DNA from 3 places in the Arthrobacter sp. MMS24-S77 genome. Region 1 is predicted to be linked to each of the others. Evidence: riboswitches for the same ligand, from Rfam matches in the RefSeq annotation. Region 1 holds a riboswitch; each other region holds the start of a gene.
The links. Region 1 has a riboswitch for thiamine pyrophosphate ahead of ACX5I4_RS19505 (ECF transporter S component). Riboswitches for the same ligand answer to the same signal wherever they lie in the genome.
Positions count from the first base shown of each region.

Region 2: another riboswitch for thiamine pyrophosphate. It lies ahead of thiC (phosphomethylpyrimidine synthase ThiC); the one in region 1 lies ahead of ACX5I4_RS19505 (ECF transporter S component).
Region 3: another riboswitch for thiamine pyrophosphate. It lies ahead of thiD (bifunctional hydroxymethylpyrimidine kinase/phosphomethylpyrimidine kinase); the one in region 1 lies ahead of ACX5I4_RS19505 (ECF transporter S component).

Region 1 covers NZ_JBTZRN010000001.1:4,224,764-4,228,097, reverse strand. The annotation lists gene ACX5I4_RS19515 (DUF4235 domain-containing protein) at 1-66, opposite strand, end outside; gene ACX5I4_RS19510 (NUDIX hydrolase) at 127-864, opposite strand; TPP riboswitch at 1,061-1,197, shown strand; gene ACX5I4_RS19505 (ECF transporter S component) at 1,272-1,904, shown strand; gene ACX5I4_RS19500 (ABC transporter ATP-binding protein) at 1,904-3,334, shown strand, end outside.
Region 2 covers NZ_JBTZRN010000001.1:2,884,543-2,887,876, forward strand. The annotation lists gene ACX5I4_RS13185 (amidohydrolase family protein) at 1-727, opposite strand, end outside; TPP riboswitch at 821-928, shown strand; gene thiC (phosphomethylpyrimidine synthase ThiC) at 924-2,750, shown strand; gene ACX5I4_RS13195 (alpha/beta fold hydrolase) at 2,769-3,334, opposite strand, start outside.
Region 3 covers NZ_JBTZRN010000001.1:2,794,603-2,797,936, forward strand. The annotation lists gene thiD (bifunctional hydroxymethylpyrimidine kinase/phosphomethylpyrimidine kinase) at 21-1,541, opposite strand; TPP riboswitch at 1,533-1,629, opposite strand; gene ACX5I4_RS12750 (Rne/Rng family ribonuclease) at 1,737-3,334, opposite strand, start outside.

The DNA of each region.
Region 1 (3,334 bases):
CTTGGTGCCGACGATTCCTGCGCCGATGCTCACACCGGTGCCGAGCAGTTTGAAGAGCAGGTTCATTCCGGGACTCCTTGCGGGAGGAAACAGGACTGTCCCCAGCCTAACCCCACCTCAGGACAGTTATGGAGCAACGGATGGGGGTTGGCGCCTGAGCCGGAAGAACTCCTGCAGCGCTCCGGGCGCTGGCCGCACCGGAACGATGTCACGCTCTTCGGCCATCACAGCGTCCACCGTGCCGAGAATGAGCAGTTCATCCAGCAGGGCCAAAGTGGGCGGCATGAGTTTGAGGGTCCCCGCGGCCTCGGCGTCAAGGATTCCACGGACTGGCATCCACAGTGATGACGATGCCTCCGTGGTCTGGTGCAGTGGCTCGGCCCCGGCAGGCGGGCAGGCAACGTAGAAGTACGTGTCGAAGCGCTTGGGCTGGTCTTCAGGAGTGACCCAGTTGGCCCACGGGCGGAGGGCGGCGGCGTCGAGCTTCAGCCCTGCCTCCTCGAACACTTCACGTTGCGCGGCCGCCAGCACCCGGCCGGCGTTGTGCCGGGCCGATGCGGGCTCGACGGCGATGCTGCTCCGGTGCCATGCGGCGGCATGCTGCTCGACGACGTCGTCCGTGAAGTCCCAGCCAGTGCTGTCCGCCTGATCCACCCGGCCCCCGGGGAAGACAACCATGCCCGCGGCGAAATCCATGGTGGACACTCGGTGCTGGACGAACACTTCCAGACCCCTCATGACACCTTCAGGACCAGTCGAACCTTCAGAGCTCGCGGGAAGGGGAGCATCGCGGACCAGGATCACGCTCGCGGCGAGCCTCGGTTCGGCCACCGTGGTGCTGTTCGCTTCGCCAATGCCTGTCAAGACCGCTCCTTTGCCCTGCTTGCTGCGTCGGATTCTGCTGGATCATTCTCCCAGTTTCGGCGCCCGCCTGCGCCACCTCAGGCCTGACCGCGCCCGCCCAGCGAATGATCCAGCAGAATCCGTCGCTTTCCGTCTTTTGTGACCGTTCTAGCAACCCCGCCAAGGTGTAAACTGAACCACGCCCAAAAGGGTGGATTGATAACGACAGGGGAGCGCCGCCGTCGGGCTCGCAGCAATGCGGCACGGAGGACGGGCGCTGAGAGTGCGGACAGCCGCAGACCCTCGAACCTGATCCGGCTAGTACCGGCGCAAGGGAGTCGAGTTCTCATAGTGTCCGGAACCGGCGGCGGAGGCCGCTCGCAGGCAAACCGGAAACACTTTCCCCTCCTGTTCCTCAGGAGGACAAAATGACTGGTATTTCTGCAAAGCCGGGCCTCACCAAGCCCGGTTACAACTGGCGCGTGGTGGACATCGTGGTGGCGGCACTGATCTCCATCGCCGGCGGCGTGATCTTCTGGGCTTGGGACCAGATGGCTGCTTTGGTTTCGACGCCGATGAACGCCGCTTACCCGCCCGTGACCGGCATTATCGCCGGCGGCTGGATGATTCCGGCCGTGCTGGGCATGCTCATCATCCGCAAGCCAGGTGCTGCAATTTTCTGTGAGACCGTCGCCGCCACCAGCGAACTCATCATGGGTTCCCAGTACGGCACCACGGTGTTGATCTCCGGCCTGCTCCAGGGACTCGGTGCAGAACTCATCTTCTTGGCGTTCATGTACAAGAAGTTCAACCTGCCGGTATCCCTGCTGGCCGGAGCCGGTGCGGGCCTGTTCTGCGGACTCAACGATTCCTTCCTGCCGTGGGGCTGGAACATCGCCTACGAAGCGGTTGACAAGCTCGCGTACATCGCGTTCTGCACGGTTTCCGGTGCAGTTATTGCCGGCGCGCTGGCCTGGATCGCCACCCGCGGCCTGGCCAAGACCGGTGTGCTGAGTGCGTTCGCGTCCCGCAAGGCCGCCTCGGAGCCCGTCTTTTCCTGATGCCCAGTCCTGATTCCGGCACCTCTGCTGTGGTGCGGGCCGCCGCAATTTCGGCCCAAGGTTGGGGCTGGCGGCACGCGGGCCGCACCACGCAGGCCATCCACGCCCTGGACTTGGACATCCGTCCGGGCGAGCGTGTGCTGCTGCTTGGCCCGTCGGGCGCAGGCAAGTCGACGCTCCTGCATGCCCTCGCGGGGGTGCTGGGCGAGGAGGGCGACGACGCCGACGAAACCGGCTCGTTGCTGGTGGACGGCGTTTCGCCGAGGTCCCAGCGGGGCCATGCCGGACTCATGCAGCAAGACCCCGAAACCCAAGTGGTGCTTTCCAGGCTGGGTGACGACGTCGCCTTCGGTGCCGAGAATCTCTGCGTGCCGCGCGAAGAGATTTGGAAGCGGGTCCATGAAGCGCTCGACGACGTCGGGTTGCGGAATAGCGCCAGCGGCAACTTTGCGCTCGACCACCCGACGTCGGCCCTCTCGGGCGGGCAGAAACAGCGCCTTGCGCTGGCCGGCATCCTGGCGATGCGGCCGGGCTTGATCCTCCTGGACGAGCCGACCGCCAACTTGGATCCCGCCGGCGTGCTGGAGGTCCGCGATGCGGTGGGCCGCTGCCTGGACAAGACCGGCGCCACCCTGGTGGTGGTGGAGCATCGGGTCTCGGTGTGGAAGGACCTCGTGGACCGGATCGTGGTTCTCCAGCCGGGCAGCTCTTCCGAGGGAGGCTCGACGCCGGCCGTTCTCTTGGACGGCGATCCTGACACGGTCTTGGCGCAAGCAAGGGACATGCTCACCGCAGCGGGCGTCTGGGTTCCCGGTTATGTGCCGGCCACCCGGCCGCGTTCCGGAACAGTAGCCGGTTCCGGGGCGACGAGCTCCGGGGCGACGGGTGGGGGAGAATTGCTGCTCGCCACCCAGGAGCTTGCCGTGTCGCGTGAACGGGCACGCCGCCGCGGGTTCGCAACCATCCCGCCCCATCCTGTGCAGACCGGACTCGACGCCCAAGTGCTCGCTGGTCAGGCTCTGACCGTCACGGGCCCCAACGGCGCGGGAAAATCCACCTTCGCTTTGACCCTCGCCGGCCTGCTGGCTCCTGTGTCCGGCACGGTGGCTGCCGCCGTCGGGCTCAGCGACGGCGCTGGCGCCGATCCTTTCAAGTGGAAGGCCCAGCAATTGATTTCCCGGATCGGCACCGTGTTCCAGGAGCCCGAGCACCAGTTCGTCACCGGCCGGGTGCTCGATGAATTGATGTTCGGCCCCAAGCACCTTGGCCACGGCGAGGAGCGCGTGGACGAGTTGCTGGAGCGGCTGCGCCTGAGGCATTTGGTGGACGCCAATCCGTACACGCTCTCCGGTGGGGAAAAGCGCCGCCTGTCCGTAGCCACGGTGCTTGCCGCGCATCCTCGGGTCCTGGTTCTGGACGAACCCACTTTT
Region 2 (3,334 bases), 1.3 Mb from region 1:
CCTGTTTGGCGATGTCCGGGAAGGTGGCAATGTTGATGAGTGTCGGCACGATCGGCACGCCCTGATCCAGCAGTCTCGGAATGTGGTGCGGCAACAAACCGGTGGCGTGCTCGATGCAGTCGATCCCGGCGTCGAGCATGTCGTCAATGGTTTCCTCGGCGAAGCAATGAGCCGTCACCCGGGCCCCCTCGTCGTGTGCGGCCGCGACGGCGTCTTTGACGATGGCGGCCGGAAAGGACGGACCCAAGTCTCCGGAGGAGCGGTCGATCCAGTCTCCTACGATCTTGACCCAACCGTCTCCGAACCGGGCCTGCTTGCGTACCGCTTCCACCAGACCCTCCGGCTCAACTTCCTCGGCCAGCCCACGGATGTACCGGCGCTGCCTGGCGATGTGCCGGCCCGCGCGGATGATCCTCGGCGTATCCGCCTGGTTCTGAAGCCAGCGGGTATCACTTGCGGAACCGGCGTCGCGGATCAAAAGCGTTCCTGCATTCCGGTCCGCCGTCGCCTGGCGGCGAGCGGTCTCCTCGTCGACCGCCCCGCCCTTCCCCAAACCAACATGACAGTGCGCGTCGACAAGGCCGGGCAACACCCACCCGTCCAGGACGACGTCGGACTTCGCAAGGGGTCGGACAAAGGTCAGCCGGCCGTCGACGGACCAGAGCCCGCGCCGCTCATCTTTCGGCCCTGTGAGGACAGTGCCGCTGAACTCGATGATTTCTGCCATGATTCCACCTTAAACTCCGACACCGTTCCCGGCCCGGTCACATCTGTCCTGGGTCACATCTGTCTTGGGCACCAACGGCTGTGGTAGCTTCGTCTACGACCACACGGGGGCCCTTGCAAGGGCTGAGATCGGGCTGACGCAGCCTGCGACCGTTGAACCTGTCCGGGTAATGCCGGCGAAGGAAGTGAGTAATCCTTTGAGCACCAAAGAAACACAGCTAAGCCCTATCCACAACGGATCAACGCAGGAAGTGACCCAGTCCCTCAAGTCGCATTCCCTCGCGTTCCTGGAGGATACCGAGACGGGAATCCGGGTCCCGGTGACGGAAATCGCCTTGGAACCATCCCCGAACGGGGAGGCCAACGCACCCTTCCAGGTGTACCGCACCGCAGGGCCCGGGAGCGATCCGGTGGTCGGCCTTGAGCCGTTCCGCAGCGAGTGGATCGAGGCCCGCGGCGATACCGAGGCTTACAGCGGCCGTGAGCGGAACCTGCTCGACGACGGCAAGTCGGCCGTGCGCCGCGGCGCCGCCTCCGCGGAGTGGAAGGGCGCACAGCCGGTGCCCCGCCGCGCCGTCGAAGGCAAGACTGTCACCCAGATGCACTATGCCAAGCAGGGCATTGTGACGCCCGAGATGCAGTTCGTCGCGCTTCGCGAGAACTGCGATGTTGAACTGGTCCGCAGCGAAGTCGCCGCCGGCCGGGCGATCATTCCCAACAACATCAACCACCCGGAATCCGAACCGATGATCATCGGCAAGGCCTTCCTCGTGAAGATCAACGCCAACATCGGCAACTCGGCCGTGACCAGTTCCATTGCCGAGGAAGTGGACAAGCTGCAGTGGGCCACGCAGTGGGGCGCAGACACGGTCATGGACCTGTCCACGGGTGACGACATCCACACCACTCGTGAATGGATCATCCGCAACTCCCCCGTCCCGATCGGCACCGTACCGATCTACCAGGCCTTGGAGAAGGTCAACGGCGAAGCCAACAAGCTCACCTGGGAAATCTTCCGCGACACCGTCATTGAACAATGCGAGCAGGGCGTGGACTACATGACCATCCACGCCGGCGTGTTGCTGCGGTACGTGCCGCTGACCGCCAACCGCGTGACCGGCATTGTTTCCCGCGGCGGCTCCATCATGGCGGGCTGGTGCCTGGCCCACCACGAGGAAAACTTCCTCTACACCCACTTCGACGAACTCTGCGAAATCTTCGCCAAGTACGACGTCGCTTTCTCTCTCGGCGATGGACTGCGCCCAGGCGCGACGGCGGACGCGAACGACGCCGCGCAGTTCGCCGAGCTGGACACTTTGGCCGAGCTGACAATGCGGGCGTGGGAGTTTGACGTCCAGGTCATGGTCGAGGGGCCGGGCCACATTCCGTTCCACTTGGTGCGGGAAAACGTCGAACGCCAGCAGGAGCTGTGCAAGGGCGCTCCGTTCTACACCTTGGGCCCTCTGGTCACCGATGTGGCCCCGGGCTACGACCACATCACCTCAGCGATCGGCGCCACGGAGATTGCCCGCTACGGAACCGCCATGCTTTGCTACGTCACGCCCAAGGAGCACCTGGGACTGCCGAACAAGGATGACGTCAAAACCGGTGTGATTACCTACAAGATCGCTGCCCATGCCGCCGACCTCGCCAAGGGACACCCCGGCGCCCACGAACGCGACGATGCCCTGTCCAAGGCCCGCTTTGAGTTCCGCTGGCGTGACCAGTTCGCTCTGTCGTTGGATCCAGTCACGGCGGAAGCGTTCCATGACGAGACGCTCCCGGCCGAACCAGCCAAGACGGCACATTTCTGCTCCATGTGCGGACCGAAATTCTGCTCCATGCGCATCAGCCAGGACATCCGCGATGAGTACGGTTCAGCGGATTCCCAAGCGGCCATCGCAGAAATGTACAGCGGCATGCGCGAAAAGAGCGAGGAGTTCCTGGCATCCGGTGGCAAGGTCTACTTGCCCGAGCTCGAAGTTCCCGCAGGAAGGGGAACGAAGTCAGGAAGCTTGAACTGATCAGGAAGCTTGGACTGATCAGGAAGCTTGGACTGATCCGGCGCGGCTGACGTCCGCGATGAAGGAGCGGATCATCCGGTCTCCTTCGACTGAATCATGAGGCCGGTGTCCTCCTGCCGCAACGCGGTGGAGGGCACCGGTTTCCTGCAGGTAGCCGGCGATCTCTTCGTAAAGCGGTTCCCAGCCACCGGTCAAGACAAGCGTGGGGACTCCCGGCACAATGTGCAGGGGCGCTTCCCACGGTGGCGCCTGCAGCCGCAGGCGCCGAGCGGTACGCCGGGCCTCCGGGGTGCTGAGGACTGCGGCCTCCGAGGAAAACGCCCGGCGGACGAATTCCCGTTGGTAATCGTCATCGCTGAGTTCGTGCCGGATCGCGAACAAGGGCTCCATGAGTGCCCGGTAGGCCGCGGTGGCGGGTAATTCAGCCGTCAAGGAAAGGCACGCCGGTTCAACCAGGACGAGGGAACGGACCAGGTCCGGCCTCTCCACCGCAGCCAGCATGGCGGAGACCGCGCCTTGAGAGTGCGCCACAACATGGCCACCACGGGCCGGGCCGGAAGATGACGCGGTCTCCCGCGCTCCCA
Region 3 (3,334 bases), 1.4 Mb from region 1:
CAGCGCCCGCCGAAACGGCCTCAGCCATGCAGCCTTGGAGCATCGAAGAACGCGGTTTCGTAGCGGCAGGATTGGGAAAACGCCTCCATCATTGCCACGCGCTCCGCGGGCGATGCGGCCTGCGCAGCAGCATCTGTGATGTCGATCGCTGTGCGGGTTGCCTCGGCGAACGCCTCGTCCGCATAGGTGCGCAGCCAGTCCGCATAAGGGTGCTCGTCCGACGCGCCCCCCTGTATGTAGCCAAGGTGGAGCTGCTGTCCCACCTCGGCGTACAACCAGTAGCAGGGCAGCACGGCAGCCAGCAGCACGGCATAACTGCCCGAGGCAGATGCCGCCAGCAAGTGGTCCACGTAGGCCTTGGTGACTGGGCCCAGCTCTCCGCTTACCTGGCGTCCGCTGAGCCAATTCCGGTGCAGCTCAGACTCGACTTCGAGGCACATCTGCGAGCCGCGGGCCCAGAACAGCTGTTCGGTTTCGCTTGGGGCGAGGGCGCTTGCCCGCGCCAGGACCCTCGAATAGCCGTTGAGATAGATGGCATCCTGCGATAAGTAATAGCTGAACTGCGATTCGCTGAGCCCACCGGATTGCAAGTCTTGGATGAAGTCCAGACCATAGATCGCTTCGAGTTCCGAGTTCGCGGCGTCCCACATCCGGGCCGCGAAAGCACCCGGCTGGAGGGCGTGCTGGTGCGCGTGGAAGTGATGGATCGGGCCGCTGCCTTTCCCCACTTCCAATACCTCGGACTGGGTCAGCGCCTCCTGGAGCCAAAGCTTGACAACGCGCAGTGCCGACTCCCAGTCGCCAAGCCGCGCCTTGGCCGTCGCCATCGCCGAGGACAGGGAACACCCAGTGCCATGGCTGTTCCGGGTCTCCACTCGCTGGCCGGCGAACTCGACGACGTCCTGGCTCAGGAGTCCCCCGGTGTTGACGAGGGCGTCCGGGCAGTCGGCTCCCTCCAGATGACCGCCCTTCACCAAAACGGTGTTTCCGCAGGCGGCCGCCAAACGCTTGCCCTGCTCCAGCGCCGATGACCAGTCCGTGGCCTCGGGTTCGCCAAGCAGCATTGCCAATTCGGGAAGGTTGGGGGTCACCAGGTCAGCAAGGGGCAGGAGTTCCCGCAGCGCGGTTTCTGCAGACTCTGCCAGGAGCCGGTCGCCGCTGGTGGCGATCATCACCGGATCCAAAACCACGACGGCGGGGCGAACCTCGCCGAGCCAGCGGCGGACCTCGTCGATGACCGCTGCGTCACCGAGCATGCCGATTTTGACGGCGTCCACCGTGATGTCATCGCTGATGGCGTCCAACTGCTGGCGCAGGAACTCTACGGGAGGCACATGAACGCCCTTGACTCCCTGCGTATTCTGCACCGTGAGCGCCGTGATGACCGCCATGCCATAGCCCCCATTGGCTGCGATGCTCTTGAGGTCGGCTTGGATCCCGGCACCACCCGATGGATCGGAACCGGCAATGCTCAGGACCCTGGGAACGGTGCGCCGGGCGGCCTTGAGCGGATAGACGGCTGAATGCGCTGAAACAGTCATGCGAGACATCCCTTCGCCGGTGCTAACCGGACAGGTTCAACGGGTCTGGTCTCAGCCGGCTTGGTGCGCGGCACCCCGTGTCAGTCCCCTAGCTTAACCCGGATCACGCGGCGCCCGCTGAAATCGCCGACAACGCGGAAGCCCCGGCAGCTTCCACAGGAGCGGAAACGGCCGGGGCTTCGGACAGGTACTGCTTTAGAGCTCGGACTTGGGCACGCCGACACCGAGGATGATCGGCTCAGCTGCCGCAGCCGGTTTGGCCGGAGCCGCGGCAGGCGCCTTGGCCTCGTGTGCGGCGCCACCTGAAGCGGACGCAGCGACCTCGTGGTGCTCCACGTTGGTGGCGTTGGCGGCACCCTGCGGCCTGCTGGCACTACGGTTGCGGCGCCCCCGGCGTCCACGGGATCCAGACTCCAGGGATTCCCCGGCTGGACCGGCCGCGGAGGCCCCTGCGGGCGCTTCCTCGGCTACGGCTGCCTTCGCTTCGATGTCAGGAGCCTCACCAAGGCCCGCAAACGCTTGTGCCAACAGATCCAGGCTCATGGCAGGCGCCCCGTTGGCCGGCTCTTCGTGGTGAACGAAGGGCAACGCGACCTCCTCACCGCCAAACCGCAGCACCGGCTTCGAGCGTTCCTCGGCGCTTGACGCAGCGGCAGGAGCCTGGATTGGGGCCGCAGGGGCCTGAACCGGGGTTGCTTCCGCTACGTGCGCACCAGCCAGCGATTCCGCGGCGTGGTGCAACTCGTCGTCGTGCAGGTGGGCGGCGTGGGCCGCAGCAGCGATGGTGGCGAGGGCAGCGCGGGTGGCTGCCTGGCGATTGGGATCCGCCGTTTCGACGTGGACCGGGGCCGGAGGGCTCATCGGGAGCTCAGTGGTCCCCTGCCCTGTGCCCCTGCCGCGGCGGCGCTTGCGCTGCTCCGTGCGGGCGGCGGGCTGCGATTCGGTACGCGGGTGGTGGTGCTCGGCGGCCACTACGTTGGCGCGACGGTGCTCCACCGGCTCGTCGTGGGTGACGATTCCCCGTCCTGCACACGTTTCACACTGCTCGCCGAACACCTCAAGCAGGCCAGTGCCCATGCGCTTGCGGGTCATCTGGACCAGGCCAAGCGAGGTCACTTCGGCAACCTGGTGCTTGGTGCGGTCCCGGCCGAGGCACTCGACCAGGCGGCGCAACACGAGGTCACGGTTGGATTCCAGGACCATGTCGATGAAGTCGATGACGATGATTCCGCCGATATCGCGCAAGCGCAGTTGACGGACCACTTCTTCGGCGGCTTCAAGGTTGTTCTTGGTGACGGTTTCCTCAAGGTTGCCACCGCTGCCGGTGAACTTGCCTGTGTTGACGTCGACAACCGTCATGGCCTCGGTGCGGTCGATGACGAGGGAACCGCCGGAGGGCAGGAAGACCTTGCGCTCCAATGCCTTGTGGATCTGTTCGTCCACGCGCCATGCCGAGAAGATGTCCTGATCTGAGGTCCACTTTTCGAGGCGGCCCACCAGATCCGGAGCCACGTAGGTCACGTAGGCCTCGATAGTGTCCCAAGCTTCATCACCGGAGACGATGAGCTTGGAGAAGTCCTCGTTGAAGACGTCACGGACAACCTTGATGGTGAGGTCCGGTTCGCCGTACAACAATTCGGGCGCGAGAATCTTGGTGGAGGTGGACTGGCTTTCGATGCCTTCCCACTGGGCACGCAGGCGGTTGATATCGTGCGTCAGCTCTTCCTCGGAAGCACCCTCGGCTGCGGTCCGGACGATGACGCCCGCGTTGTCCGGGAGGCGATCCTTCAAGA